DNA from 3 places in the Gordonia sp. p3-SID1431 genome. Region 2 is predicted to be linked to each of the others. Evidence: predicted binding sites of a transcription regulator. Region 2 holds the regulator's gene; each other region holds the start of a gene.
The links. Region 2 encodes LexA, which represses DNA repair genes until DNA is damaged. Its sites were predicted from a motif close to CGAACANNTGTTCG; they were not measured.
Positions count from the first base shown of each region.

Region 1: M4D77_RS11360 (HNH endonuclease signature motif containing protein) is a predicted target of LexA. The motif match lies at 5,299-5,312, and genes of this name have one in related genera.
Region 3: M4D77_RS19280 (HNH endonuclease signature motif containing protein) is a predicted target of LexA. The motif match lies at 4,930-4,943, and genes of this name have one in related genera.

Region 1 covers NZ_JAMBDT010000036.1:26,013-33,747, forward strand. The annotation lists gene M4D77_RS11350 (glutamate ABC transporter substrate-binding protein) at 1-917, shown strand, start outside; gene M4D77_RS11355 (serine/threonine-protein kinase) at 923-3,523, shown strand; gene M4D77_RS11360 (HNH endonuclease signature motif containing protein) at 3,520-5,274, opposite strand; gene M4D77_RS11365 (acetate kinase) at 5,424-6,626, opposite strand; gene pta (phosphate acetyltransferase) at 6,623-7,735, opposite strand, start outside.
Region 2 covers NZ_JAMBDT010000021.1:50,540-58,274, forward strand. The annotation lists gene M4D77_RS07805 (phosphoenolpyruvate--protein phosphotransferase) at 1-959, shown strand, start outside; gene lexA (transcriptional repressor LexA) at 937-1,641, opposite strand; gene M4D77_RS07815 (LysM peptidoglycan-binding domain-containing protein) at 1,867-2,406, shown strand; gene nrdR (transcriptional regulator NrdR) at 2,506-3,006, shown strand; gene hrpA (ATP-dependent RNA helicase HrpA) at 2,980-6,966, opposite strand; gene M4D77_RS07830 (aspartate aminotransferase family protein) at 7,049-7,735, shown strand, end outside.
Region 3 covers NZ_JAMBDT010000093.1:12,656-20,390, forward strand. The annotation lists gene M4D77_RS19250 (TIGR03668 family PPOX class F420-dependent oxidoreductase) at 1-74, opposite strand, end outside; gene M4D77_RS19255 (SRPBCC domain-containing protein) at 195-665, shown strand; gene M4D77_RS19260 (amino acid permease) at 669-2,177, opposite strand; gene M4D77_RS19265 (beta-mannosidase) at 2,243-3,343, opposite strand; gene M4D77_RS19270 (YdcF family protein) at 3,544-4,602, shown strand; tRNA gene M4D77_RS19275 (tRNA-Gly) at 4,646-4,719, opposite strand; gene M4D77_RS19280 (HNH endonuclease signature motif containing protein) at 4,974-6,470, shown strand; gene dcd (dCTP deaminase) at 6,492-7,064, shown strand; partial or broken gene M4D77_RS19290 (UDP-glucose 6-dehydrogenase) at 7,217-7,735, shown strand, end outside.

The DNA.
Region 1 (7,735 bases), on a different contig from region 2:
TGCGTTTCCCCGCACCTGACTCACCCCCACCGACGGCGACCGCCGGGCAACCGATGCTGCCCGGCGTCCAGTTCGACGTGCCCGTCGAACCGCCGCCGAGTTCCGAGGCCTGCAACGCGACCCTGACCCTGCGGCCGCCCGCCCAGATGCCGCCGCCTGCTCAGATGCCGATCAATTCGACGATGGCCGGCATCCTCGAGCGGGGCCGGCTCATCGTCGGGCTCGACATCGGGTCCAACCTGTTCAGCTTCCGCGATCCGATCACCGGCGACATCCAGGGCTTCGACGTCGACATCGCGCACGAGATCGCCGGCGCCATCTTCGGCGACGACCGCCGCGTCGAGTTCCAGGTGTTGAGCTCGGCGCAGCGGATCGACGCCCTGCGGGACATGACGGTCGATCTGGTGATCAAGACGATGAGCATCACCTGCGACCGGTTGCGCGACATCAGTTTCTCGGCTCCCTATTACGTCGCGTCCCAGCGCATCCTGTCGTTCCGGAACTCCAACGTGACCGGTCCGGCGCAGCTCGCCGACAAGCGGGTCTGCGCCGCGCGCGGGACCACCTCGATCGGTCGTATCCAGGCCATCCAGCCCCGAGCCAAGATCGTCAGCACGACGACCTGGGCCGATTGTCTGGTCCTGATGCAGCAGGGTCAGATCGACGCGGCGACCACCGACGACGCGATCCTCGCCGGTCTCGCCGCGCAGGATCCGTGGTTGCGGGTCGTCGGCCCCAGCCTCGGCGAGGAGTTCTACGGCGTCGGGATTCCCAAGGGCCAGGACGACATGATCCGGTTCGTCAACGGCGTGCTCGAGCGCATCCGGGTGACCGGCCGCTGGCAGGAGATCCGGGACCGGTGGCTGTCCATCCTCGACAGTGGGTACGGCGCTCCCCAGCCGTACTACCGGGACTGATCCCCATGGACGACGCGGCCCGAAACGATCACGACACAGACGACGTCACCCACGGCGAACGGGGCGACGACCTCGGCACCCAGCGGGTCTCGCTCGACGCCCTGCTCGGCGACGACGACGCCGACCTCGACGGTCCCGGCCCGGGCGGTGGCCGTCCCGGTGGTGAGGACGCCGAGACGACCGCGAAGGTGGTCGACGTCGGCACCCAGCGGGCCGACCTGGCGGCTCTGACCGAGGGCCCCGACGACACGGCCGACACCACCGACCCCCGGCCCGGCCGTCGCACCGACCCGGATGTCGGAACCCAGGCCGTCGCACCGGTGTTCACCGTCGGGGTCGACCCCGACGACCGGACCGACCGCGTCGAACGGCAGCGTCCGGCCGTGCCCCATCCCGAACCCGACTCCGGTCCGCTCGGCCGGCGTCTGGTTCCGCGGCGTCGGCCTCCGGTGCACGAGCGACGGCTCGGCAGCGGCCTGGTCGAGATGCCGAAGATCACCGACATCGAGCCCGAGGACGCCGTCATCGACGACCCGGTGATCGCCGACAGCAAGCGGTTCTGCTGGCGCTGCGGCAAACCCGTCGGTCGAGCCGAGGGCGAGGGCGCCGGTCCCCCGACCGGCGACTGTGGCAACTGCGGCGCCCGGTATTCCTTCGTCCCGGGACTGGCTCCCGGAACATTGGTCGCCGACCAGTACGAGATCGCCGGCGCCATCGCCCACGGCGGCCTCGGCTGGATCTACCTGGCCATCGACCGCAACGTGAGCGACCGGCCCGTCGTCCTCAAAGGCCTGCTGAATTCCTCGGATTCGGAGGCGCAGCGCGTCGCGGTCGCGGAACGGCAGTTCCTGGCCTCGGTCAACCATCCCGGGATCGTCAAGATCTACAACTTCGTCGAGCACGTCGACGACGATGACCGCTTCGGCTACATCGTGATGGAGTACATCGGCGGCCAGACGCTCAAACAGATCACCGCGGGCGATCCGGACAACTCCCTGCTGTCGGTGGAGCAGGGCCTGGCCTACATCCTGGAAGTGCTTCTCGCCGTGGGCTATCTGCACTCGGTCGGCCTGGTCTACAACGACGTCAAACCCGAGAACATCATGGTCGGCAGTGACGAGGTGAAGCTGATCGACCTCGGTGCGGTCTCGCCGATCAACGGCTACGGGCACCTGTACGGCACGCCCGGGTTCCAGGCACCGGAGATCGTGAAGACCGGGCCGCAGATCGCGACCGACATCTACAGCATCGGGCGCACCCTAGCGGTCCTGACCGTGCCGATGGAGATGCGGAACGGACGCTACGTCGACGGCCTGCCCGCCGCGTCGAAGACGCCTGTCTTCCGGAACAATCCGTCGTACTACCGCCTCCTGCAACGCGCCACCGCCCCCGACCCCGCCGATCGGTTCGTCTCCGCGGAGGAGATGAGCACCCAGGTGCTGAACGTGTTGCGCGAGACGGTCGCCGTGCACACGGGGGTCCCGCGGCCCGCGCTGTCCACGGTCTTCACGCCGCAGCGCTCGACGTTCGGCACCGACCTGATGCTCGCGCCGGTCGACGGCTTCTTCGACCCCGATCAGGCGGCGTTCTACGATCCGGTGGACATCGCCAACGCCCTGCCCGTCCCGCTGGTCAACCCCCTCGACCCGGCGGCGAGCCTGCTCACCTCGGCGGCGCTGTCCGACCCGCGACAGACCCTGGATTCCATCAACACCGCCCGGGCAGAGGGTTTCGCCTCGCTCTTCGGCGGCCGGCCGGTCAAGAACGCCCACCCGTCACGGGAGATCGATCTCGCCGAGGCCCGCGCGCATCTGCAACTCGACGACGTCGACACCGCGCTCGCCCTTCTCCAGGAAGTCCGCGCCCACCACGGCGATTCGTGGCGGGTCGAGTGGTACATGGGCATCTGCGCGTTGATGAACGACGAACCCGAACTGGCCTACGAACGCTTCGACGAGGTCCTCGGCGCGATGCCGGGCGAGGTCGCGCCCAAGCTCGCCGTCGCCGGCACCGCCGAACTCATCGGCCGTTGGCTCGCCGACGAGAAGGGCCCGGCGAAGTCAGCCGAGAAGATCACCAAACTGTATGACGTTGCGCAACATCACTATCACGATCTGTGGTTGACCGATCACAGCATCGTGACCGCCGCGTTCGGTCTGGCCCGGCTCGCCGTGGCGGCCGGTGACATTGATGCCGCGATCCAGCCGCTCGACGAGGTGCCGGCCACCAGCCGCCACTTCAACACCGCGCGCGCCACGGCGATCATCGCGCTCGTGCACGGGCGCCCCACCTCGCAGGTGACCCGCGAGCAGATCATCGAGGCCGCAATGCGTCTCGAGCAGATCCCGGACACCGAACCGCGCAAGGCCCGGATGCTGCTCATCGTCCTGGGCACCGCGCTGGGCTGGATCCACGACAATCCCGACGACGCCAAGCAGGACAACGAACCCTCGACGCTGCTCGGCTTCCCGTTCACCGAGTACGGCATTCGTACCGGCACCGAACGTTCGCTGCGCCAGCTGGCCCGCCTGACCCGCACCAACCGGGACCACCGGTTCATGCTCGTCGACCTCGCCAACTACGTCCGGCCGAATACGTTGTTCTAGGGCTGTCCGAAGAACGTCCCTGCTGCGTTGCGCACGAGCGGGTCTTCGTCCAGGAGCTCCGCGAGGTGGGCCTCGACCGGTGATGGACGGGTGGGCCGCACGCGCCGTGGTGGCCGGACGTCGATGACGTGGCTGGTTTTCAGCCATGAGCGGCGCGCTTGATCGCCGGGCCCCCTGCTCCCTGAGGAGCGCCCGGAGCTTGCGGAGGGCGCGTCACCCCAGCTCCCTGAGGAGCACCCGGAGCTTGCGGAGGGCGCGTCACGAAGGGTCCGGCGACCGAGCACGCGAAACCCTTGTGTGGTCGGTCCGTGGATCTCGTCGCGCACGGTGTTCAGGTGTTCTGCGAACCGCCGCGGTATGTCGGGTCCGCGGTTCAGGCGACCGGGATTGGGTGGGGCGCCGGGTTCGGCGTTCAATCGCCAGACGCAGCGGCCTTCATCAGGTCCCGAGCGCTCGATGTGCGTGGTGTACTGGCCGGGATTGTCGCCGACCATCCGGTTGTGTCGCGGGCAAGCCGGCGCGAGGTCGTCGATGTCGGTGAGACCGCCCTTGGCCCAGTCTCGTTCGGCGTGATGAAGCTCGACGTGGGTGGCGGGCTGATCGCAGCCGGGTGCCGAGCACACTTCCCCGTCAGGGCGGGCGAAGGACACGAGTCGTTGTTCGCGGGTGGCGAGGCGTTTGCCGCGCCCGAAGTGCAGCGGGACGGTGGTGGCGTCTTTGAAGATCGCCAACCATGGCTGGACGTCACCGGCCATCGCGATCAGGTCCCGGATGGGAAGCAGGGTGCCGGTGGCGGTGGTCGCGAGTCCGGCACCCCGGATCAGGTCGGAGAGGTCGGCTTTGACGATCAGTTGCACGGGTAGCCCGCGGTGCGAGGTGCCGAGTGTTCCGTCGGCGAAGCCTGCGGCGAGTGCGGCGTCGAGTGCGTCGTGATTGGTCTGGGCGAGGGTGCGGCCGTCGCGGTCGGCTGCGGCGGTGAGGGCTTCGGGGTCGGCGGTGCCGGCCGGTCCGCTGGGTGAGGCGGGGTCGTCGGGGTTGTTGAGTCCGGGTTTGCCCCACACGGCGAACATCATCGTCAGGCGGGCGTGGAGTTCGGGTGTGAGGGTGCCCGAGATTTTGGCTGTCCCGTCGGCGCGTTGCCGGCCGATCCACAGGCCGCGGCGTCGTTTCTGGTCGGTGTCGTCGGACAGGGTGCCGTCGGGGTCGAGGTGGGCGAGCAGCCGGGCACCGAGTTGGGTGATCTCGGCAGGGGTGTGGGCTTCGGCGATCTCGGCCATCTGTCGCTCGGCGGCGACTTTCACGTCGTGCTCGACAGCATGCGGGATCTGGTCGAGGACGTCGATGGCGGCCTGGACGTGCCCGGTTCCCACGGCACCCTTGGCGAAAGCCTCTGCCAGCGTGGGGTGTTCAGGTTCGAGACGGTCGCCGTTGAGGCAAGTCAGCGCGGCGGTGGCGTTCAGCTGCTTGCGTCGACGCAGCGGGTTGGAGATCCGCAGCCGGTGGGTCATGAACTGCATGAGAGTGCGGCAGCCGGTCTTGCGGGGCAGATCACGAGCCTCGATTTCGGCGACTTGCCGGTCCCCGGCGTAAGTGGTTCGAGCGATCGCGCGTTCGGTAGCGGCGGCGACTTCCGTCAGTTCTTCGTCGGTGCACGGGGACAAGTCGACGGTCTGCAGTTTGTCGAGGGTCGCGTGCAGCTCGGCCACCAACTCGACGGCGCGCGGTTGCGGCGTGATTGATTCGTCAGACATTGTCACCCCCCGGAGACGATTGCGCGAATACATGTTCGAGCGTAGACGCTATAGCACTGGTGTGCAACGTTTTTCGTTGCCCATTCGCAGCGAGCATCTTGTCGGTGGCGCGTGGTAGGGCAGCCGATTCTCGCACCTGCGGCCGAGGATCAGCCCGCCACCACCGCCGCCGACTGCCGGGCGATGGCCAGCTCCTCATTGGTCGGGACTACGAGCACGTCCACCGCGCTGTCATCCGCCGAGATGCGTCGAGCATCTTTGCCACGCACAGCGTTTCGCTCGTCATCGACGACGATCCCGAACCCTTCCAACCCCGCGAGCGCACGGGCGCGGACGACCGCGGAGTTCTCCCCTACACCGGCCGTGAAGGTGATGGCGTCGACGCGGCCGAGGGCGAAGGCGTAGGCACCGATATAACGGCGCAGGCGGTGGATGTAGACGTCGAAGGCGCGTCGGGCGGCATCGTCACCGTTGTCCATCAACTCGGCGATCGCGCGGAAGTCGTTCTCGCCGCACAGACCTCGAAGTCCCGAACGCTTGTTGAGCAGCGTGTCGATCTCGTCGACGGACAGGTTCGCCACCCGGTTCAGATGCAGGACCAGTCCGGGGTCGAGGTCACCGCTGCGGGTCCCCATCACCAGCCCCTCGAGCGGGGTCATCCCCATCGACGTGTCGATCGGCTGCCCGCCCGCGATGGCCGACGCCGACGCGCCGTTGCCCAGGTGCAGCACGATCTGGTTCAGCGACGCCGGGTCGCGGTCGAGGAACTCGGCCACCCGGCCGGAGACGTACTCGTGGCTGGTGCCGTGAAAACCGTAGCGGCGGATGGCATGTTCGTCGGCGACCGCACGGTCGATCGCGTACGTCGCCGACGCGTCAGGGAGCCCGTGGAAGAACGCGGTGTCGAACACGGCCACCGAGGGGACGTCGGGGAGCAACTCCCGGGCCGCCAGGATGCCGACCAGGTTGGCCGGATTGTGCAGCGGCGCCAGCGGGGAGATCCGCTCGATCTCCGAGATCACCTCAGGGGTCACCACCGTCGGCTCGTAGAACGACCGGCCACCGTGCACCACCCGATGTCCGACCGCGCTCAGTCCCGCGTCGGCCAGATCGGTTCCGTTGTCGGCGAAGAAGCGCTCCGCGCGTCGGACCGCAGCGAGGTGATCGTCGAGTTCCAGTGTCTCGGTGACAGTCTCGCCGTTCTGTTCGTGAGTCATCGACGAACCGGAGTCGCCGATCCGCTCCGCGATTCCCTCCGCGATCACCGTGCCGTCCGCCGGTTGCACCAGTCGGTATTTCAGCGACGACGAGCCGGCGTTGAGCACCAGCACCGCACCCGACGCCCCGCTCATCGGGGACCCTCGGCCTCGGCGGAGGCGACGTTCTCGGCGAGTGGGTCAACACCTTCCTGCTGGGCCTGGATCGCGGTGATGGCGACCGTGTTCACGATGTCCGAGACGAGGGCGCCGCGACTCAGGTCGTTGATCGGCTTGTTCAAGCCCTGCAGCACCGGGCCGATCGCGACCGCGCCCGCGCTGCGTTGCACCGCCTTGTACGTGTTGTTGCCCGTGTTGAGGTCGGGAAAGATCAGCACGGTCGCACGGCCGGCCACCGGCGAGTCGGGCATCTTGGTCTTCGCCACCGAGGGTTCCACCGCGGCGTCGTACTGGATCGGCCCCTCGACCAGCAGATCGGGTTGCCGCTCGCGCACGAGTTCGGTTGCGGTCTTGACCTTCTCGACGTCGGCACCCGATCCGGACGTCCCGGTCGAGTACGACAGCATCGCGACCCGGGGATCGATACCGAAGGCCGCCGAGGTCTGCGCCGAGGAGATGGCGATGTCGGCGAGCTGTTCGTCGGACGGATCCGGGACGATGGCGCAGTCTCCGTACGCGAGCACCTTGTCGGCCAGGCACATGAAGAACACGCTCGACACGGTGGACACCCCCGGCTTGGTCTTGATGATCTCGAAGGCCGGCCGGATCGTGTGGGCCGTGGTGTGCGACGCCCCCGACACCATCCCGTCGGCGCGCCCGGTGTGCACCATCATCGTGCCGAAGTACGACACGTCCCGCATCTTCTCCTGTGCCCGTTCCAGATCCATGCCCTTGTGTTTGCGCAGCTCGGTGTAGATCCGGGCGAACTCGTCGAGATACTCCGACTCGGCCGGGTCGATGACCCTGACGTCGGAGAGGTCGAGTCCGAGTTCGATGGAGCGCTCGCGCACCGCTTCGGGATCACCGAGCAGAGTGAGGTCGGCAACGCTGCGCCGCGCAAGCCTGTTGGCGGCCCGTAGGATTCGGTCGTCGTCGCCCTCCGGTAACACGATGTGCTTCCGGTCGGCGCGCGCGCGGGAGATCAGCCGGTACTCGAACATCTGCGGCGTCACCACGGTCGGCGTCGACACGTTGAGGTTGCGCATGACCTTCTCGGGGTCGACATGGGTCTCCATCATCGCCAG
Region 2 (7,735 bases):
TCGCCGGCTGGACCGGTCCGGGGCAGACCGCCGACGGGGTGGCCGTGGCGGTGCTCGCCAACGTCGCCGACGGGTCGTCGGCACGCGCCGCGGCCGGGTACCCCGTCGAGGGCGTCGGGCTCTTCCGCACCGAACTCGCGTTCCTCGAGCGTGCCGACGAACCGTCGGTGGACGAGCAGGCCGCGATCTACCGGGAGGTGCTCGATGCGTTCGACGGGCAGAAGGTGGTCATCCGCACCCTCGACGCCGGGTCCGACAAACCGCTCCGGTTCGTGACCCATCCCGATGAATCGAACCCAGCGCTCGGCGTGCGGGGCGATCGGATCGCGCTGGCGCACCCCGAGATCCGCGCGCATCAGCTCGACGCGATCGCGCAGGCCGCGTCGGGGTCGGCCGTCGCGCCGTGGGTCATGGCGCCGATGATCGCCTCGCCGGCGGAGGCGCGCACCTTCGCCGCCGAGGTCCGCGGCCGTGGTCTGGTCGCCGGGGTGATGATCGAGGTGCCCGCGGCGGCGATCCTGGCCGAAGCCGTCCTCGCCGAGGTGGACTTCGTGTCCATCGGCACCAACGATCTGACCCAGTACACGATGGCGGCCGACCGGATGTCGGCCGATCTCGCCGGACTGACCGACCCGTGGCAACCGGCCGTGTTGAGCCTCATCGCGGGTGTCGCGGAAGCGGGCGCACGTCAGGGAAAGCCGGTCGGGGTGTGCGGCGAGGCCGCCGCCGATCCGAACCTCGCCTGCGTGCTCGTCGGTCTCGGGGTCACCTCGCTGTCCAGCGCGCCTGCTGCTGCCGCGGCCGTGGGGGCCCGGCTCGGCGAGGTGTCCGCACCGGACTGCCGGGCCGCCGCCGAGGCCGCCCTGGCCACCTCGGATCCCGCCGCGGCGCGCGCGGCTGCCGCGGCGGTGCTCGACGGTTCGGTCGGTGGAGAGGTCAGACTCGCCGCATCACGGTGACGACCTTGCCGAGGATGACGGCGTCGTTGCCCGGGATCGGATCGAACAGTTCGTTGTGCGGCATGAGCCAGACGTTGGGGCCCTGACGCTTGAAGGTCTTCACGGTGGCCTCGCCGTCGATCATGGCCGCGACGATGTCGCCGTTGTCGGCGACGTTCTGCTGACGGACCACGACCCAGTCGCCGTCGCAGATCGCGGCATCGATCATCGACTCGCCGACGACGCGCAACAGGAAGAGCGATCCCTCGCCGACCAGCTCACGGGGCAGCGGGAAGACGTCCTCGACGGCCTCCTCGGCCAGGATCGGACCGCCGGCCGCGATACGGCCGAGCACCGGCACGAAGGTCGGCTCGGGCAGCTGACCGGCCGACGGGGTGTCCGGCGACGGTGTGTCACTCGGGGCGATGTTGACCGCACGGGGACGGTTCGCGTCGCGCTTGAGCAGCCCCTTGCGTTCCAGCGTCCGCAACTGATGGGCCACCGACGACGTCGAGGCCAGGCCGACCTCGTCGCCGATCTCCCGGATGCTCGGCGGATAACCGCGCTCGCGCACCGAGCGGCGGATCACCTCCAGGACCCCGGCCTGTCGCGGGGTGAGTGAGGCCTCGGCGGCGGCGGCGTCGAACGGGGCCTCGTCGTCGGCGCCCCGCGCTCGGCCGCGCCTATCGCCGGTGTCACTCATGTTCGGTTCCTCTCGTCTTCGGAACGTGCTGGTAGATGGCTTGCGCCGGGTCCGAGCCTAGCGGAGTGCGACCGGCACCTCAAACATTTGTTCGATGTGTCGCGAGACTTTGTCGGGATGTCGTGCTACAAATTCGAACATCAGTGCATCGAACATCTGATCGATGTTCGAACACCGACTGCCACACCCCGCACGATCCCAGACACTCGAACACCGGAGGGCACCATGCGCACCGCCACTCTCGTCGCTCCCGTCCGCACCGACCGTCCCGATGCCGTCCGGGCGCGCACCGACCGCGCCGATCGCGTCCGGACCCGCGCCCCGCTGTCCGACGGCGGCCGCCCGGTAGACAACCGGCCGGCCGGCACCCGACCGCGGGGTGCGTCGCCGGTGACCCCGCGGGTGGGCGGCACCCACTGTGGCTCTCCGGTCGGGGTGCGCGGGCGTGGCCCGGTCGGACCCGACGCGGCGGTGTTCCGTCGCCGCCGCCGCACCGCGGTCGCGCTCCTCGCCGGCGTCGGGCTGGCGTTCGTCGTGTGGGTGTTCGGTGTCGTGGGCCAGAACTACTCGGACTCGCTGACCCCGTCCGCCGTGAGTGCCGAGGTCGTCCACGTGCGCTCGGGGGACTCGCTCAGCTCGATCGCCGGCCGGGTGGCACCCGAGATGCCGCGCGAGGTCGTGATCGACGAGATCGTCGCGATGAACGATCTCGGCTCGAGCGCGCTGCAGGTGGGCCAGCCCCTGCTCACCCCCCGGTACCGCTGAGGCCGGGCGGTATCCTCGATGTCACAGGGGCCGGCCGACAAGCGGCGGGGCGCACGCTTCGGGTGCGTTCCAGCGTCCCGCGACCTGCGTGAGGACACGATGCGCTGCCCCTTCTGCAAGAACGACGACACCAAGGTCATCGACTCGCGTGTCGCAGATGAAGGGCAGGCCATCCGCCGCCGTCGCTCCTGTGTGGAGTGCGGTCGCCGGTTCTCGACCGTGGAGAGCGCCGTGCTCGCGGTGGTCAAACGCAACGGCGTGACCGAACCGTTCAGCCGGGAGAAGGTCATGCGCGGCGTGCGGCGAGCCTGTCAGGGCCGCCACGTCGCCGAGGACGCGCTCGCGCAACTCGCCCAGCAGGTCGAGGACACGGTGCGCGCCAGTGGATCGGCCGAGATCCCCAGCAACGAGGTCGGACTCGCCATCCTGGGTCCGCTCCGCGATCTCGACGAGGTGGCGTATCTGCGCTTCGCCTCGGTGTACCGGTCGTTCGACTCGGTGGAGGACTTCCAGCGCGAGATCGACGACCTGAAGGCGGCATCGGGATCCGGGAGCGCGCTCGCCGAACCCGTGTCAGCCGAGTCGGTCCAGAGCTCGTAGGACCCGTTTCTCCGACACCGGGAACGCGGTGCCGAGACGCTGGGCGAACAGCCCCACGCGCAACTCCTCGACGAGCCACTGCGCTTCGTCGTCGACCACCGCCCGCCGGTGCTCGGGTACCTGTTCGAGGCGTTGGGCCCACCGTTCGACGACGCGATCGACGGCGGCCACCCCGGCCTGGTCGCGTGCTGCGGACGCGGGTAGTGCCTCCAGACGTGCTTGCGCGCCGTCGAGATAGCGCGGCAGATTCTCCAGGTGGCGTCGCGCGGTAGCCGCCACGAATCCGTCGAACACGAGGTGGGCGACCTGTTCGGCGACGTCGTCGGCAGCCAGCGAACCGGCGTGCCGGTCGATCGCCGCCCGCAGCGGGGACATCCGTTCGAGGGCTGCGACGGCCAGCGAGAAGTAGTCCGGTGCGGCCGCGGCGACCCGTGGCCGGATCCGTTCGAGCAGCGCCGAGAAGGATTGTGGTGAGCGAACCGCGGCGAGCTCTGCGTCGTCGATGTCGGCGACCGTGTCCCGAATGGCCCGTCGGGTGCAGTCGGCGAGCAGTGCCTCGGTGGTCGAGTACGGGCTCTGGCTCAGGGCGAGTCGTTCGACCGGACTCAGCGAGCCGGCGATCCGCTTGTGCAGCGGAGGTATCGCGAGGTCGAGGAGGGCGACGATCCCGCGTCGCAGGAGGCGGTCCCGTGTCTCCGGGCTAGCCGCATCGACGACGACAACGCCGCGCGCGTGGCCCTTCGCGTCGGAGACCACGTCGATCGTCGGGTACCGGGTCAGCCGCTGCCCCGCGACATCGACCGTCGTCTGCTCGGCGAGCGAGCCGATCCCATCGGCGGTCCAGGTCTTATACAGGTTGCGCGACACCGTCTTCGGCGCCGCGGGCGTTCCGGTCTGCTGGAGTTCGGGCAACGAGTCGGCGCGGGCGACGATCCGTCCGGAGTCGTCGGCCACCGCGAAATGCATGCGCAGGTGCGGCGGTACCCGGTCGGTGTCGAAATCGCCCGCGGTCACCCGCATCCCGGTGATCGCCGAGAGCTCGCGGGCCAGCCCGGTGGTGAGCGGCTCCTTGCGCGGGGTGAGCCGGCCGAGCGCGAGTTCGGCGAATCGCTGCGCGGGCGACATGCTCTTGCGGAGCTGTTTCGGCAGCGACTTGACCAGTGCGGTGGCCAGTTCGGCGCGCATGCCCGGGACCGACCAGTCGAAGCCGGCCGGTCGGACATGGGGGAGCAGTGCCTGCGGGATCACGACGGTGACGCCGTCGTCGGGTGCGCCCGGTTCGAACCGGTAGCGCAGTTCGAGTCGGGTGTCGCCCTGCTGCCAGGCGCCGGGATAGTCCGTGGGGGCGACGTCGGTGCCTCCCGTGACGTCCTCGGGGCGCAGATCCAGCAGATCCGGTTCGGCCCGGCGGGCCTTCTTCCACCAGGTGTCGAAGTGCCGGGCCGAGGTGACGTCGGACGGTAGCCGCTGGTCGTAGAACTCGAAGAGCTGGTCCTCGGTGATCACGAGACCCCGGGTGCGCGTGCGGTTCTCGACGTCCGAGGCGGCCTCGAGAAGCGTGCGATTGCGGTCGAAGAAGGCGTGCTGCGTCCGCCAATCGCCCTCGACGAGAGCGTGCCGGATGAACAGCTCCCGGGAGACCACCGGGTCGATGGGGCCGTAGTCGACGCGCCGGCGGGCGACGAGCGGGACCCCGTAGAGGGTCACGCGTTCGTAGGCCATCGCCGCTCCGCGTTTCGCCGACCAATGCGGCTCGCTGTGGGTGCGCTTCACGAGATCCCCGGCGAGTTTCTCGGCCCACAGCGGATCGATCCCGGCGACGGTGTGGGCGAACAGGCGCGACGTCTCGAGGACCTCGGCCGCCATGATGAAGGCGGGCGGCTTCTTGGCGAGCGGAGAAGCGGGGAAGATCATCAGCGTGGTGTTGCGCGCACCGGTGAACTCGCGGCCCTCGGTGTTGCGGGCGGCGATGTTGCTGAGCAACCCGGACAGGATGGATCGGTGGACGGCGTCGGCGTCGAGTTCGGTGGGCGCGACCGACCAGTCGAGGTTCTTGACGATCTCGGTCAGCTGCCGGTGGAGGTCCTGCCACTCCCGGATGCGCAGGAAGTGGAGGTACTCGCGCTCACACATGCGCCGAAAGCGGCTGCCGGACAACTCCTTGCGCTGTTCGCCGAGGTACCGCCACAGCTCCACGTAGGACAGGAAGTCCGACTGCGGGACGACGAAGCGCCGGTGCTGGGCGTCGGCGGCCTCCCGGTGCTCGGCCGGCCGTTCCCGTGGATCGGGGAGCGACATCGCGGCGGCGATCACGAGAAGGTGGTCGAGACAACCCAGTTCGTGTCCGGCGATGAGCATCCGGGCGACCCGGGGATCGACCGGGATCCGCGACATCGACCGGCCGATCGGGGTCAGTCGCGGGGGCCCGCCCTCGCGCGGGACGGTGATGGCGCCGAGTTCGGTGAGAACACCCATACCGTCGCGGATCGCGCGGTCGTCGGGCGGCTGGACGAACGGGAACTCGGCGATCTCACCCAGTTTCAGCGAGGTCATCTGGAGGATGACCGCCGCGAGGTTGGTGCGCAGGATCTCCGGGTCGGTGAAGGCCGGCCGGGAGTCGAAGTCGTTCTCGCTGTAGAGACGGATGCAGACGCCCGGGGCGACACGACCGCATCGACCGGCCCGCTGCCGGGCACTGGCCTGTGAGACCGGTTCGATGGGAAGACGATTGACCTTGGTCCTGGTCGAGTACCGACTGATACGGGCGGTGCCGGTGTCGATGACGTAGCGGATGCCGGGCACGGTCACCGACGTTTCGGCGACGTTGGTCGCCAGCACGATCCGGCGTCCGTCGGAGGGGGAGAACACCTTCTGCTGCTCGGCGATCGAAAGTCGCGCATAGAGCGGCACGATCTCGGCACCGGGACCCTTGCTGCCGCCGGTTCGTCGACGGAGCGCCTCGGCGGTCTCTCGGATGTCCCGTTCGGTGGGCAGGAACACGAGGATGTCGCCGCGGCCACCGGCCCACAGTTCGTCGACGGCGGCGTCGATGCCCTGGATCTGGTCGAGATCCGCATGTTCGCCGCCGCCGGCGTCGTCCCCGTCGTCGGGGCGTTCCTGCAGGCTCAGCGGTCGATACCGGATCTCGACCGGATAGGTGCGTCCGGATACCTCGATGACCGGGACCGAGGTCTTCGGCGTGCTGAAATGCCGTGCGAAGCGCGCCGGTTCGATCGTCGCCGAGGTGATGATCACCTTCAGATCGGGGCGTCGGGGCAGCAGGCGGCGCAGATAGCCGAGGATGAAATCGATGTTGAGGCTGCGCTCGTGGGCCTCGTCGATGATGAGGGTGTCGTAGCGGCGCAGCATGGGGTCGGTGGCGATCTCGCGGAGCAGGATGCCGTCGGTCATGACCCGGACGAGGGTGTCGGCGCCCGACCGGTCGGTGAACCGGACGGAGTAGCCCACCGCGTCGCCGAGTTCGGTGTCGGTCTCGTCGGCGATGCGCTTGGCGACCGAGCTCGCGGCGATGCGCCGGGGCTGGGTGTGCCCGATCGACCCGCGGATGCCACGCCCGAGTTCGAGGCAGATCTTGGGGAGCTGGGTGGTCTTGCCCGAGCCGGTCTCGCCCGCGACGACCACGACCTGGTGGTTGCGGATCGCCTCGGCGATCTCGTCGCGTGCGGCGGAGACCGGTAGTTCGTCGGGGAAGCGCAGAATCGGCACGGTCGCGCGCCGCCGGTCGAGACGGGCGCGTGCCTTGTCGACATCGGCGACCAACTGTCGCCACTTCGCGGCATCCGGGCGCGCGGCGAGCCGATCGATGCGACGACGCAACCGGTCGGCGTCGACGAGGCCCACGTCGTCGAGTGCGCGGAAAAGATCCGAGCGGGGGATGTCCGATGCAGCGGTGTCCGGTGGAGACGGGGACGGGTCAGGTGACGAGGACGGGGCCGACATGATCACTCCAGGATATGGGGAAGCGCCGAAGCCGGTTCACCCCAGTGGCCGCGTGGGCCGCGTGGACCGGCATCATGGGGCCATGGCTGATGGTTCGAGCACGGGTACTGGATCGTTGTGGCACGGTTTCGCCGACATGGGTGCGGTGACCGCGAGCGGGCCGTTCGTCGTGACCAGGGGAGAGGGTGCGCGGATCTTCGACCGCGACGGCAACTCCTACCTGGATGCGACCGCCGGACTGTGGTTCACCAACGTCGGGCACGGCCGCACCGAGATCGCCGACGCCGTCGCGCGTCAGCTCGGCACCCTCGCGCACTATTCCAACTTCGGTGACTTCGCGAGCGACGTCACCCTGCGGCTCGCCGAGGAGCTCGGCGCCATCGCGCCGGTACCCGGATCGAAGATCTTCTTCACCTCCGGCGGCAGCGACTCCATCGACACTGCGGTCAAACTCGCCCGCCGCTACTGGGTGGAGCAGGGCCGCGAATCCAAGCGGGTCGTCGTCAGCCGCACCAAGGCCTATCACGGGATGCATGCCGCGGGTACCTCGCTGGCGGGCATCCCGCTCAACCACGACGGCTACGGCGAACTCATGCACGACGTCCAGAACGTCGACTGGGACGACGCGAAGAGCCTGCTCGGTCTCATCGAGCGCGTGGGCGCCGACAACATCGCCGCGTTCTTCTGCGAGCCCATCATCGGGGCCGGCGGCATCTATCTCCCGCCGGAGGGCTACCTCGCCGAGGTGCGGGACATCTGCCGCGACCAC
Region 3 (7,735 bases), on a different contig from region 2:
GTGGAGGGTGACACGGTGGCGAGTGTGACCGACCGCGCGGCGGCGAAACGTTCCCGACTCAGGCGCAGGTCCATCTCACGAGGATGACATGCACTCGTGGGAAACAAGGTCACCGATGAGTACGGGCGCCGGTTCGGGTCCACCTCTGTGTCCGATCCCCGATCCGGGGGACCCGACCCGAAAGGGCCAGCACCATGACGCACGAGAACGTTGCCGTCAGCCGCACGATCTCCGCCACGCCCGACGAGGTGTTCGCGGCGCTCGCCGACCCCCGCACACACCAGGCCATCGACGGCACCGGCTGGGTTCGGGACGCAGTCGACACGACACCGCTGCGGGAGGTGGGCCAGGTCTTCCGGATGAACATGTACCACTCCAACCATCCGGACGGTGACTACCTGATGGAGAAGCGGGTCGAGGTGATCGAACCGCGGTCGGCGATAGCGTGGCAACCAGGGCAGCGCAACGACTCCGGGGAGCTCGAATTCGGCGGCTGGACATGGCGTTACGACCTGGTGCCGGTGGGGGAGGCGTCCACCGAGCTCACCCTGACTTACGACTGGTCGGCCGTGCCCGCTCACATCCGGGAGTACATCGAGTTCCCGCCGTTCGCCGACGACCATCTGCGTAACTCGTTGAACCACATCGCCGAACTTGTCGGCTGATCGTCAGCCGACGAGGTCCGGATCCGGATCGCGATGCGCCGACGCAGCTGATGTGGGTGACAGATCGGCGGTGAGCAGGTCGACGGTCGGGCTGCGCGTGATCACCTTGTGGCCCCACCACAGAGCGAGGAACACGAACAGTGCGCCGTAGGCGGTGAGCCAGAGTTCGAGATTCCCCGCGGATCCGTCGCGGATCGCCGGGAGATTCTGCCCCGCGATGACTGCAACACACATGAGCAACGCGATGATCGGGCCGGCCGGGTAGAGCCAGGCCTTGTAGGGGAGTCTGCCGAGGTCGAGACCCTGCGCCTGCCACGCCCGCCGAAAACGATAGTGGGCCCACGCGATACCCATCCACGTGATGAAGCCCGCCACCGACGAGGCGGTGACCAGCCACACATACGCGCGACCGTCGCCCACCCGACTCGCCAGGAAGCAGAGGGCGCCGATGGCCGCCGTCGCGGCCACGGCGAGGAGTGGCACTCCTGATCGCGTGACCCAGGCGAACACACGTGGGGCGTTGCCCTGCACCGACAGGCCGTACAACGCGCGGGTTGCCGCGAACAGGCTCGCATTGCCCGCCGACAGGATCGCGATCAGGATCACGGCGTTCATCATCGATGCCGCCACCGCGATCCCCGCGTCGGAGAACACGAGGGTGAACGGGGCGATCGCGATGTTCTCCTCGGACGCATTCAGCAAATTGGGGTCGGTGTACGGGATCAGGAACGCGATCACGGTCAGGGTGCCGATGTAGAACAGCAGGATGCGCACGAAGACGGTGCGCACGGCGCGCGGAATCGCCGTCTTCGGTTCGACCGCCTCGCCGGCGGCGACCGCGATCATCTCGGTGCCCTGGAATGCGAAACCGGCGATGAGGAAGACCGACAGCATGCCGAGCGGGAAGTCCACGAACGGGGCGTCGTCGATCGTCCAGTTGCTGAAGCCCGGCGACGGACGGTCGCCGACGACACCGAGAATCAGCAGCACGCCGACGATGAGGAAGACGACCACCGCGATGACCTTGATCGCCGCGAACCAGAACTCGGCCTCGCCGAACGCCTTGACCGCGAACAGGTTCAGCGCCAGCAGACCCGCCAGGAACACGACCGACCAGATCCACGACGGCACGTCGGGTGCCCAGTACTTCATGATCAGCCCGGCGGCCACCAACTCGGCGGCCAGGGTGACCGACCAGTTGAGCCAGTAGTTCCACCCGGCTGCGAAGCCGAAGGACTTGGACACGAAGCGCTTTCCGTACTCCTCGAACGGGTTGCTGCACGGGATGTATGCCGACATCTCGCCGAGGCTCTGCATCAGGAAGAAGACCATGCAGCCCATCAGCAGATACGCCAGGATGGCGCCACCCGGGCCCGCGTCTGAGATGGTGGCGCCCGAGGCGACGAACAAGCCGGTGCCGATGGCGCCGCCGAGCGCGAGCATGCTGATGTGACGACTCTGAAGTCCCTTGCGCAGCGACTCGTCGGGGGTGATCCCCAGGGGACTGGACATCGGCAGAGTCTAACGGCCGGTCGGCCCGTCGGCCGGGTATTGCACTGTTGCCCGAGTGCTGACCCTCAATCGAGGCTGGTCAGTTCGGAGACCAGTTCGTGCACCGGGTCACCGGGACCGATGTCGTAGGTGCACTGGTCGTGCCTCGGGTCCGGGACGAATGCCCAGAACAGTGCGGTTGCCGTCCCGGCCGCCCGCTGCCCGGCGATCTTGGTTCGGAAGTCGTCGACGCGCTCGGACGTCGAACCGCATGAGCCGGCATGCTGGCCGATCTCGTTCACCGCGAGGGGTTTTCCGACTGCGCGTGCCTGGCGTAGACGTTCGGCCAGTCCGTTCCACTGATCCCCGGGGAGCGCGACACCGTCCGCACCGTAGTCGTGATAGTCCAGGACGTCCACGTAGGGGGAGCCGGCGACGTACTGGTAGTCGGGCCCGGCGGTGCCGCACTGGCCACCGCCGGTGAAGCCGGACCAGATCACCGCCCCGCCGTGCAGCCGGGTGACCATCGCACCTGCGCTGCCGAAAAACGACCGCAGTACGCGCGCGGCGTCGACCGGGCACGACCGCTGCTGCCATCCACACGACTGATCGCCACAGATGGACGGTTCGGGTTCACCCACCAATTCCCATCCCGCCAGAGCCGACCTGCTCTTCCAGCGTCCCACTGCCGTCCTGACCCACTGCTCGAACGTGAGTCCACCCGCGCCGGCGACGGTTCGCCAGCCGGATCGGTACCAGTCTCGTTCCTTGAAAACTCCGCTCTCGCATGCGCCATCGGCGGCCGCGAGGACAGGCAAGACCATCTGATCGAGCCGCGCGGCGGCGTCGAAGACGGCATCCATCGGCCCGAAATCCAATTGCTGGGTGTACTTGTTCACGGCCAGTTGAGCGAACAGATTGAAGCGAGTGAGCGAATGCGGAGGTAAGGCGGCGAAATAGTCGTCGAGATCAACCATCGCTCCGCAACCGGCATTCACCGACCAATCGGTGGCCAATTGGTAGGCGTCGAATCCGGATGGCCACCCCTGGCGTCCATCGAGGGTCAACCCAGCCGGAGTGGCATCGACCCGGTTGGGCGCCGCATGAGCGGGCGACGGCAGCAGCCAGCTCAGGAGCAGGCCGATGCTCAGCACCAGAATCGGAGTTCTCATCGCGGGCAGATGCATGTGTGCGTCCTGGGATGACGAGGACCGACTGTGGCGTCGGCCCAACTCGTCTGATGATTGCACGCCGGCGGCGCGGTTTCGATCGCGTCCGAGAATGGGTACGGAGAAACGTTTCGTGTGCGCCGAGATCGAGTTAGAGCCGCTGGGCTCATTCCTCATTTGCCGACCTGCGCGACACCTGTGACACCATCGTGCTCGTGATGGGCGTACTGATAGTTGCTGCAGTGCTGCTCATCGCGAGCGCGGTGCTCGCATGGCAGGACCCACGTCGTCTGAGCCCCGGCATCCTGCTGACCGCGGGCTTGTCGGGCGTGATGCTCGCCGCGGTGATCGCGGTCGTGGACAGGGGCGTCGACGACGGCTCGGTTCTCGCACCGGCGGTGGTCATCGTGGCCCTCGGACTCGTTGCGCTGCTTACCATCCTCATTCTCGGGGTGTCGTTGATCGCCAACGGCGTGACGCTTCTGCGTCGAGAGGGGCGCCGCCCCGCGAACCTGCTGTCGGCGCTCTTGGGTGCACTCCTGTCCGGTTACGCGCTCGGACTCCTGCTCGGGATCATCGTCGGATGGTTCGACGTCTCGACGAGCAACGCTCTGCTCAGATTCCTCCTGGCGGTGGGGATCCCGGCCGGTTACTTGGGATTCGTGTTCGCCTCGCTGCTGCTCTGGTCGTGGCTGTACGGCAGGTGGAGCAGGTGGCGGGCGCGACGGGCGAAGGTCTGCGCGATCATCGTCCTGGGTGCCGGTCTGCTCGACGGGTCCCGCGTCGGTCCGCTGCTGGCGTCACGACTCGACCGCGGTCGCGAGATCTATGATCTGGCCCGGGCTTCCGGCCTGGACCCGCTGATCATCTGCTCCGGAGGCAGAGGTGGCGACGAGCGGCTGTCGGAGGCCGCGGCGATGGCCGAGTACCTCGTGTCGAAGGGCGTCGATCGTGATGCCATCGCACTCGAGGACCGATCCACCGACACCGCGGAGAACCTCCGGTACTCGAGGCGTGTGCTCGACGAGCGTGGAGTGACCGAACCGGTCGCGGTGGTGACGAGCGGCTATCACGCCTTCCGCGGAGCGATGCTCATGCGGTCTGCCGGGATCGACGGATTCTCGACCGGCGCCCACACCGCGCGATACTTCGTCCCCAACGCCCAGGTCCGTGAGTTCTTGGCGGTTCTGCGTGACCACCGATGGATCAACGGAGTCGTCCTGGTCATGCTGAGTGTGCCGCTAATCTCCGGCACCGCGGTGGCTCTCTTCGGCTAGTCCGTCAATGGACCAGGAGAGTGCCTTGCGGACCCCGTGATGGTGGAGCCGATGACGGGAATCGAACCCGCGTATTCAGCTTGGGAAGCTGATGTTCTGCCATTGAACTACATCGGCGTGCGAGTGCCGGACTCGCGAACGACAGCCTAGCAAACCCGTGGCCGGGCCGGTCGCCGGCACGCACAGATGTCGCAGAACGTGGCGTCAGGCGCAACGAACTGCGACATCTGGGCGAGGCCGGGTCTCTCGGCGGGCCGACGCGATTCGGTTGCGACGCAGAACAATTCGCCGGAAGGGGTTGCGCGCTGGACGACCGGCCGGTAGTCTCGAACGTAGTTTCGAGTAAAGCCATGATGACGGGGGATGAAATCATGGCTTCTACCGAGCCATCTGCACCACCACCACTTCTTCTCGACCAGTACAAGCGCCTGCATGCACTTATGGACGAGATCGCCGAGACGCAGTCCACGGACTGCTCCGACACCGACCTCCTACAGGTCGCGATCGAGCACGAGCGTGCCGAACGACGGATGCTGTCGCTGTTCACCGATCACATCGTCGACATCGACGAGCGGTCGGCGTACCGGAAAATGGGGTGCCAGACCGTCTCCAACTTCCTCTGCCACGGTCTGCACCGGCGCGGCGAGGCGACCCGCCTGATGAACCGGGTCTGGGCCTTGGGCAGGTTCCCGGACATGCAGGGGGTGCCGCTCGAACCGCGCTTCCCCGAGACCGCCAAAGGTGTTGCCGACGGCGAGATCTCGGGACGCCACGTCGACGTCGTCATCGCGGTGATGCGCAAGATCCCCGCCGACGTGGACCCCGCCGACAGGGAAGCCGCCGAGGCAACGCTCGCGCACTACGCACGCGAGTACGACCCGTCGTCACTCCGTGATCTCGGCGCCCGCATCCTGGCCCACCTCGACCCCGACGGAACCATCACCGACGATCGCGACCGCGCCCGCAACCGCGGCCTCAAACTCGGGCCGCAAGACGCCCAACTGATGTCCCGGCTGACCGCAACGCTCGACCCCGTGACGCGCGCCATGTTCGACGTCGTCTTGTCGGTGTGGGCCGCTCCCGGGATGAACAATCCCGCCGATCCCGAGTCGCCCACCGGCAACCCCGCCGCCGCGGACCCCGACGCGCTGGCCGCCGCTGCCGGACGCGACGAGCGCACGACCGAGAAGCGGAACCACGACGCGTTGCGCGCCATGCTGCGCTTCGTGCTCGACGCCGGCGCGCTCGGGGGTTCGCACCACGGGCTGCCGCCACACCTCGTCGTCTCCATCACCGAATCGGCGCTGCGCGACGCGGCCGGCGACCCGGCACGGACCGCGACGGGAACCCTCCTACCCATCAAGGACGCCATCGACCTCGCCGCGGACGCGGATCATCATCTCGCGGTCTTCCGGGACCACTCCAGCGAGGTGCTCTACCTCGGGCGGTCCAGGCGATTGGCCTCGCGCGCACAACGAATCGCCGCGGTTGCCCGCGACGGCGGCTGCACCTTCCCCGGATGCACGCGGCCGTCGTTCGACTGCGAGATCCACCACGTCGTCGAATGGGACGCCCACCACGGATCCACCGACCTCGACACCCTCGCGACCGCCTGCCCACCACACAACCGGGTGGTCGGCACCGGCGTGGATCAGTGGGCCACCACCATCGCCACAGATGGGGTCGACGCCGGCCGCGCCGTCTGGCACCCGCCCCGCGCGCACCCGTCGCCGACGCCGCGGATCAACCATGCCCATCGCACCGACGCGATCCTCGACCGCATGCGCGCCGATGTCCGGCGGCGCAGAACAGCGGCACCGGAGAGCGGAGGGTCGGCGCCGACCGACACCGGCGCAGATCCTCCCTGACCATTCGATAACCTCGACACCGTGCTGCTCTCCGACCGCGACATCCGCGCCGAGATCGCTGACGGGCGCCTCGCCATCGATCCGTTCGATCCCGCCCTCGTCCAGCCCTCCAGCGTCGACGTCCGGCTCGACGGCCTGTTCCGGGTGTTCAACAACACCCGCTACACCCACATCGACCCCGCACAACGCCAAGACGAACTCACCTCGCTGGTCGAACCCGCCGACGGTGAGCCCTTCGTGCTGCACCCGGGTGAGTTCGTGCTGGGGTCCACCCTCGAAGTGTGCTCGCTGCCCGACGACCTCGCCGGCCGGCTCGAAGGCAAGTCGTCACTCGGCCGGCTCGGCCTGCTCACGCATTCGACGGCGGGCTTCATCGACCCCGGCTTCTCCGGCCACATCACCCTCGAGTTGTCGAACGTCGCGAACCTGCCGATCACCCTCTGGCCCGGCATGAAGATCGGGCAGCTGTGCCTCATCCGCCTCAGCAGCCCGGCCGAGGAGCCGTACGGCAGCGCGTCGGTCGGATCGAAGTACCAGGGACAACGTGGCCCCACCCCGTCGAAGGCGTACCTGAATTTCCAGAAGCACGACTGAGGTTTCGACTCCGCTCAACCAGCGGGAGCACTCGGCTCAACCGGCGGGTGGACGGACCGGGTGGGCGCGGCTCCGGAAGTTCACCCAGCCGATGACAACCCGCCACGGCGAGGATGGTTACCGGTGGTTCCGCCTGGGTAACCGTTGCCCTCATGAAGCTCACGGTGATCGGATGCGGCTACCTCGGTGCCACTCACGCGGCCTGCATGGCCGAACTCGGGCACGACGTCGTCGGCATCGACGTCGACCCGTACAAGATCGAACGCCTGCAGGCCGGCGAGGTCCCGTTCTTCGAGCCGGGGCTCGCCGACATCCTGCGCCGCAACATCGACGCCGGACGACTCCGCTTCACAACCGACCATCTCGCGGCCGCCGACCACGCCTCGGTGCACTTCCTCGGCGTCGGGACCCCGCAGGAACCCCGCGGGCACCGGGCCGACCTCTCGCACGTGTACTCGGCGATCGACGCGCTCGTGCCGACGCTGCGGGGCGCCCACCTCATCATCGGCAAATCGACCGTACCGGTCGGCACCTGCGCCGAACTCGCACAACGGATCTCGGTGCTCTCCCATGCCGGGGCGGATGTCGAACTGTCGTGGAGCCCGGAGTTCCTGCGCGAGGGATTCGCCGTCGAAGACACGCTCCGGCCGGATCGGCTCGTCCTCGGCACC